2 regions of the Geovibrio thiophilus genome follow, and region 2 is predicted to be linked to the other one. Evidence: predicted binding sites of a transcription regulator. Region 2 holds the regulator's gene; the other holds the start of a gene.

Region 1 (3,420 bases), 220 kb from region 2:
CTTCGGCAAGGTTCACTCTGAACAAAATGCTCATCAAATTCCCGAAATCCGAAGATACTCCGGCGGCGAAAAAGAAGCTGGAGCAGATAAACGACCTCATAGCTGCGGCGGAAAGAAAAGAACGCTCACTGACCCCGCCCCCTGCTCCCCGCGCCTTGGCTTCCCTGCCGGAGGAGAATCTGCCTCCCGCAGTGCCTGAGCTTAAGCCTGATCCCGCTTCAGCGGCGAATGCTGCTGAGCCTGCGGTTAAAAGCACGGACAGCTTCTACGCAGATCAGGTTGCGTCCGATATTAAAACCGGCGAAAACTACTACGGTGTGAAAGCCGGCGGAACCAGCGACAAGGTGGTTAAAAGCATACGCCATTTCGCCGCCAGCGATTATACAAGGGTGGTAATCGACCTCAACAAGCCCACCGAATTCATGAAGCACTGGCTCAGGGAAAACCCTGAATTCAATAAACCGCCGAGGCTGTTTATCGACCTCCAGACAGATTCCATCGACTCCTCAATACCCAAGGAAATTGATATTAAGGACGGTCTGCTCCGCTCGGTGCGCTGGGCTCCGAACCGCCCGGGTGTAACACGCATAGTTCTGGACAGTGACAATGTTAAGGACTTCACCGTATTTGCCATGAGCAACCCCGACAGAATAGTAATAGACGTAAGCAATCAGGGTATAGATAATAAACAGCCGGAAACACTGAAAACGGCGGAGAGAAACATAACCAACGACAGGGATCTCTCAAAAGCGACTTTGGCAAGCGTTTTCGGTCTTAAGGTGCGCCGCATAGTAATAGATGCCGGACACGGCGGAAAAGACCCCGGCGCCTCATACTACGGGCTTAAGGAAAAGGATATTGTTCTTGATATAGCCCTTGAGCTTGAGAAGCTGTTCAAGCAGAACACCGATCTTGACGTTCACCTTACAAGAAGAACGGATGTGTTCATCCCCCTTGAGGAGAGAACCGCAATAGCAAACAGACTCAAGGCGGATATTTTCGTATCTGTTCACGTCAACGCCAGCAGAAACAAAAACAGCAGCGGGCTTGAAACCTTCGTGCTTAACGTAACCAAGGATCAGTCGGCTCTGGAAGTAGCGGCGGCGGAAAACATGGCAACGGAAAAATCCATGAGTGATCTTCAGGGAATCCTCAAAGATATAATGCTGAACTCCAAGCTTGAGGAATCGCTCCTTCTCGCAGCCAAGGCTCAGGAATCCCTTACCCAGTCGGTATACGGAACAGCGAACCACAGGAATAACAGAGGAGTCAAGCAGGCTCCGTTCTACGTGCTCGTGGGCGCTAAAATGCCTTCCATACTGGTGGAGGCGGGATTTGTTTCAAACAGAGTTGAGGCGGACATGCTGAAAAGCAACGCACACAGAAAGAAAATCGCCTACGGTATTTTTCAGGGTCTGCAAAATTATATAGAACTGCATAAATAATGACAGACAGCGCAGCCGTGCCCGCAGCGGCTGTGCTTTCCTTTTTATCTGCCTTTACATACGCATAACTCTATTCATTTTTTCCTTTATTTTTCTCTTGATTTTTTTGCTCCCGATCTATAAAAATATCTTTGTTGGCACTCAACAAGCCAGAGTGCTAATAGTCTTAAATCAGGCAATTAAAACAAAAATATAAGGAGGAAGAAGATGGCACAGATTAAGCCGCTTCAGGACAGAGTTCTCGTTAAACGCTTCAAAGGCGAAGAGAAAACTGCCTCAGGAATCATCATTCCCGACAGTGCAAAGGAAAAACCCATGGAAGGCGAAGTTATCGCTACGGGCCCCGGCAAGTACCTTGACAACGGAAACAAGGTTGAGCTCACGGTTAAAGCGGGCGACAAGGTTCTGTTCAGCAAATATGCGGGAACAGAAGTTAAACTCGGCGATGAAGAGTACCTTATCATGCGTGAGGATGACATCCTCGGCATCCTTAACTAATTACGGAGGGGATTAATACTATGGCTAAGAAAATAGTTTTCGGCGAAGAGGCAAGACGCGCCATCGGACGCGGCGTAGACAAACTCGCAGACGCAGTTAAAGTTACACTCGGACCCAAAGGAAGAAACGTTGTAATAGAAAAAAAATTCGGCTCACCCCTTGTTACCAAGGATGGTGTTTCCGTCGCTAAAGAAATCGAGCTTGAAGACCCGCTTGAAAACCTCGGCGCGCAGATGGTTAAGGAAGTAGCTTCCAAAACTTCCGACATCGCAGGCGACGGTACAACAACAGCCACTGTTCTTGCTCAGGCTATCTACAGAGAAGGCATGAAAAACGTTGTGGCAGGCGCTAACCCCATGGAACTCAAAAGAGGTCTTGATAAAGCGGTTACGGCTGTTATCGGCGAGCTTAAAAAAATCTCCAAGCCCATAGCGGATAAAAAAGAGATAGAACAGGTCGGCACTATTTCCGCCAACAACGACAAAGAAATCGGCGGAATCATAGCTGAGGCTATGGAAAGAGTCGGCAAAGACGGCGTTATCACAATCGAAGAAAACAAATCAACAGACACGGTTCTTGATGTGGTTGAAGGCATGCAGTTCGACAGAGGCTACCTCTCTCCCTACTTCGTGACTAACCCTGAGAACATGGAAGCTTCTCTTGATAACCCCTACATACTTATATACGAGAAGAAAATCTCCAACATGAAAGAGATCCTTCCCGTTCTTGAGCAGCTTGCGAAACAGAACGCACCTTTCCTTATCATCGCTGAAGATGTTGAAGGCGAAGCCCTCGCGACACTTGTTGTAAACAAGCTCCGCGGCACACTTAACTGCTGCGCAGTTAAGGCTCCCGGCTTCGGCGACAGAAGAAAGGAAATGCTGAAAGACATCGCTGTTCTTACTGGCGGTCAGGTTATCAGCGAAGACCTCGGTATTAAAATCGACACTGTTACACTCGCTGACCTCGGACGCGCTAAAAAAATCGTTATCGACAAAGAGAACACCACAATCGTTGAAGGCGCCGGCAAAACTGAAGACATTCATGCGCGTGTCAACCAGATCAAAAAACAGTCCGAAGACACCACAAGCGACTACGACAGAGAAAAACTTCAGGAAAGACTTGCTAAGCTCATCGGCGGCGTGGCGGTTATCAAAGTGGGCGCTGCTACCGAAACTGAGATGAAAGAGAAAAAAGCCAGAGTGGAGGATGCCCTCAACGCTACAAAAGCGGCAGTTGAGGAAGGCATAGTCCCCGGAGGCGGCGTTGCTCTCATTAAGGCTCTTAAAGCTGTTGAGTCAATGGCTCTTGACGGCGACGAGCAGATCGGCGTTGAACTCGTTAGAAAAGCTCTTGAGTTCCCCCTGAGGCAAATCGTTGCGAACGCAGGCTTCGAGCCCTCAATCATCGTTAACGAAATTAAAAACAACCCCAGCAACAACTACGGCTTCAACGCATACACCGAGCAGTACACTGA
Region 2 (3,420 bases):
CAGACTACACTCAATAATAAAATTTCATTTGAAGGCATAGGGCTCCACTCCGGAGAAGTAATTCAGGTTGTTGTAAACCCCTCATATTCCGAAACAGGCGTAATGTTCCGCCGTGCGGATATTCAGGGTTCCTCTTACACAAAAGCCAGCCCCTATACTGTGACCTCCACACAACTCGCCACAAGCATAAACTGCGGGAAAGGAAGCATCTCCACCATTGAGCATCTCATGAGCGCTCTTTACGGTCTCGGTGTGGACAACGCACTCGTTGACGTTTACGGCACGGAAGTGCCCATACTCGACGGCAGCGCATATCCTTTCGTCGGCATGATAAAAGAAGCAGGAATTAAAGAACTCAATATAAAGAGGAAATACCTCAAGTTTAAAAAGAGAATCATCATCGAAAAAGGCGACAAATGGATAGAGCTTATCCCCTCACGCTTTTTTAAGGTAACTTTCGGCATCTCATTTGACGATAACTTCGTGCAGGAGCAGAAGGCATACTTTAACTTCTCCGACGGCGGCTTCATTGAGGATGTTTCAAGGGCGAGAACCTTCGGCTTCAAAAAGGATGTTGACGCTCTCCACGCCATGGGGCTTGCCAAAGGCGGCAGCCTTGAAAACGCTGTCGTTGTTGACGGAAGCGGAGTTCTCAACGCTGAAGGTCTCAGGTATGATGATGAGTTCGTGCGCCACAAAATTCTCGATCTCCTCGGAGATATATCCCTTATAGGCTACAGGTTCTACGGTCACGTAAGGGCATACAAATCAGGACATATGCTCAATAATATTTTCGCAAGAACACTGCTTGAATCTACTAACTGCTATTCCATAATAGAACAGCCGGAGACTCCGGCATTCGGTTCGCTGCTTGAACTGAAACCACAGGGGATTTAAGAGATCACCCGAAAGCAGTCGGTCGGCTGCTTTCGGGGGGAATCTCGACTTAACAATGCCAAATTCTCCATCCATGGGAATTTGGCATACACGTTCGCGCCGCATGAAATGCGGCTTCACTACGCACGGCGGGCTCCCATCCTTGGGAGCGTTTTTGTTTTCAGGGGCGTATACACGTTCGCGCCGCATGAAATGCGGCTTCACTACGCACGGTGCGCTCCCATCCTTGGGAGCGTTTTTGTTTTCAGCGTCACTGCGAGGAGCAAGGCGACGCGGCAGTCCCGTTTCCTGCATTTAACCGCATCTGGCTGATATTACCTTCCCGCGTAATCACGAAACGCCATTTTCTCCGCAGCTTAAACTCCTTATGCGTATAGCTTAAAAAACTGCTTGACAGTGAGAAGCTCAACTCTTATTCTTTATTTAGCACTCTTTAGCATTGAGTGCTAACAGCAAGCGCCGGACATTGATAAAGCAGGTAAAAAAACAAAAATGCTGAACGAAAGGGAAGAGTCGGTTCTCAGAATTATAGTTGAGGAATACATAAAAACCAGCGAGCCTGTGGGCTCCCGCTATATCTCAAAAAGCGGACCCCTCCAACTGAGTGCCGCCTCCATACGCAACATAATGAGCGATCTCGAAGAGAAGGGATACCTCACCCAGCCGCACACCTCCGCAGGGCGCATCCCCTCTGATAACGGGTACCGCTATTATATAGACAGGCTGGTGGTTTTCGGCTCACCGGACAATGACATAATCTCCTCACTTCAGGAAGGCTGCCAAACCACCAGCGTTAACAGTTTCTTACAGCATTTCAGCCGTAAAATGGGCTCCCTCACAAATGCCGTGGGCTTTGTTGTTGCGCCCAAGCTGAACACAATGCACCTGAAGCATATAGAATTCTTACAGTTTAACGCATATACGGTGCTGGCGGTGATTGTCACCAAGTCCGGCATTGTGCACAACCTCATGCTGGAAACCGAAAAGCCGGTGGATAAAAGCGACCTCACAAGGGTCAGCAACTATCTTAACGAGCATTTCGGCGATAAATCTCTGGGAGAGATAAAAGCACACATCCTCAGCGAGATGGAGGACAGAAAGGAGCATCTCGACAGGCTTTTTGAAAGAGCGTATACCCTCGGCGAGAGGGTTTTTGCCGTGGAAAATTTCGGTCATGAAATATATCTGGAGGGAACCTCAAATGTTCTGGATATGCCGGAGTTCAAAGACGTGCAGAAGATAAAAGAGATATACAGAATATTTGAGGAAAAACATTTCATCAGCGAGATACTGGACAAGTGCATGACAGAAAGCGGAGTTCAGATCTTTGTCGGCTCAGAGATAGGCAAGGAGGAGATAAACGAACTCGGTCTTGTCTCCAAAACCTATTCCAGAGGCGGCAAAATAGTGGGCAGCCTCGGCATCATCGGTCCCAAGAGGATGAGCTACCCGAAGGTTGTGTCTATAGTTGACTGTACGTCGGACATAATAACCAAGATGCTCAACAGGCTTTCCGAATAAGTAATAAACGACAATGAGGATATAGATGAATTCGGACGAGAAAAAGACTTTGGATGAACAGGAAGCCGAAATCTGCGCGGAAGAGATACCCGCAGCGGAAAAAAGCGAGCTTGAGCTTCTGAAGGAAGAGAACGAAGCGCTGATAAGGCAGGCGGAAGAGGCTAAGAATGACGCCCTCAGGGCTGTGGCAGACGCAGACAACTTCCGCAAGCGTATGTCGAAAGAGGCAGAGGACAGAATAAAATTCGCCGGCACACGGATTCTTGAAGGGCTGCTCCCCGTGCTGGACAACCTTGAGATGGCTCTTGCTCATGCCGAAGAAGATAGCCCTCTGAAGCAGGGAGTTGATCTCACTTTGAAACAGATGCTTGAGACTCTCGGCAAAAACGGGCTTGAGAAAATCATGCTGGAAGTAGGGGCAGAATTTGATCCCGCTTTTCATGAAGCGCTTATGCTGGATAATACGGATGAATACGGCAACAACTGCGTAACCATGATTCTGCAAAACGGCTACACTCTCAACGGCAGAGTGATACGTCCGGCTAAAGTAAAGGTAAATAAGAAGTAATAACAAATCAGAGTTCGGTGCAAATTCGGTTTTTTTAAAGAGGGGTATATTTTTAAATAAACTGAAAAAACCTTTCTTTTATGGTAAAGAAAGGTTTTCTCAGACTCTTTCCAAAGAAACCAAATTTGTTATGGTATGAAGCGCAGGACGCGTCTTTTTTGAACCAAAATAAGACAGATGCGTGCAATATAACGAGAGCACACCCATGGATGGGTGCGTGGAGTGCGCAGCACAGCGAATGCGAGCAGCGCAAACGTAACGAGAGCGGCAAGGAGTTTTACTCCGCAGGCTGCGAGTGAAAAAAAGCGCAGGACGCGTCTTTTTTGAACCAAAATAAGACAGATGCGTGCAATATAACGAGAGCACACCCATGGATGGGTGCGTGGAGTGCGCAGCACAGCGAATGCGAGCAGCGCAAACGTAACGAGAGCAGC

What was found. Region 2 encodes HrcA, which represses chaperone genes, less so after heat shock. Its sites were predicted from a motif close to TNTTAGCACTCNNNNNNNNNGAGTGCTAANA; they were not measured.
Region 1: a site for HrcA is predicted at 1,578-1,608, ahead of groES (co-chaperone GroES). Genes of this name have one in related genera too.

What each region holds. Positions count from the first base shown of each region.
Region 1 is NZ_CP035108.1:2,899,652-2,903,071, forward strand. Features, by position in the region: gene EP073_RS13400 (N-acetylmuramoyl-L-alanine amidase) at 1-1,445, shown strand, start outside; gene groES (co-chaperone GroES) at 1,653-1,943, shown strand; gene groL (chaperonin GroEL) at 1,964-3,420, shown strand, end outside.
Region 2 is NZ_CP035108.1:121,218-124,637, reverse strand. Features, by position in the region: gene lpxC (UDP-3-O-acyl-N-acetylglucosamine deacetylase) at 1-897, shown strand, start outside; gene hrcA (heat-inducible transcriptional repressor HrcA) at 1,390-2,418, shown strand; gene grpE (nucleotide exchange factor GrpE) at 2,444-2,986, shown strand.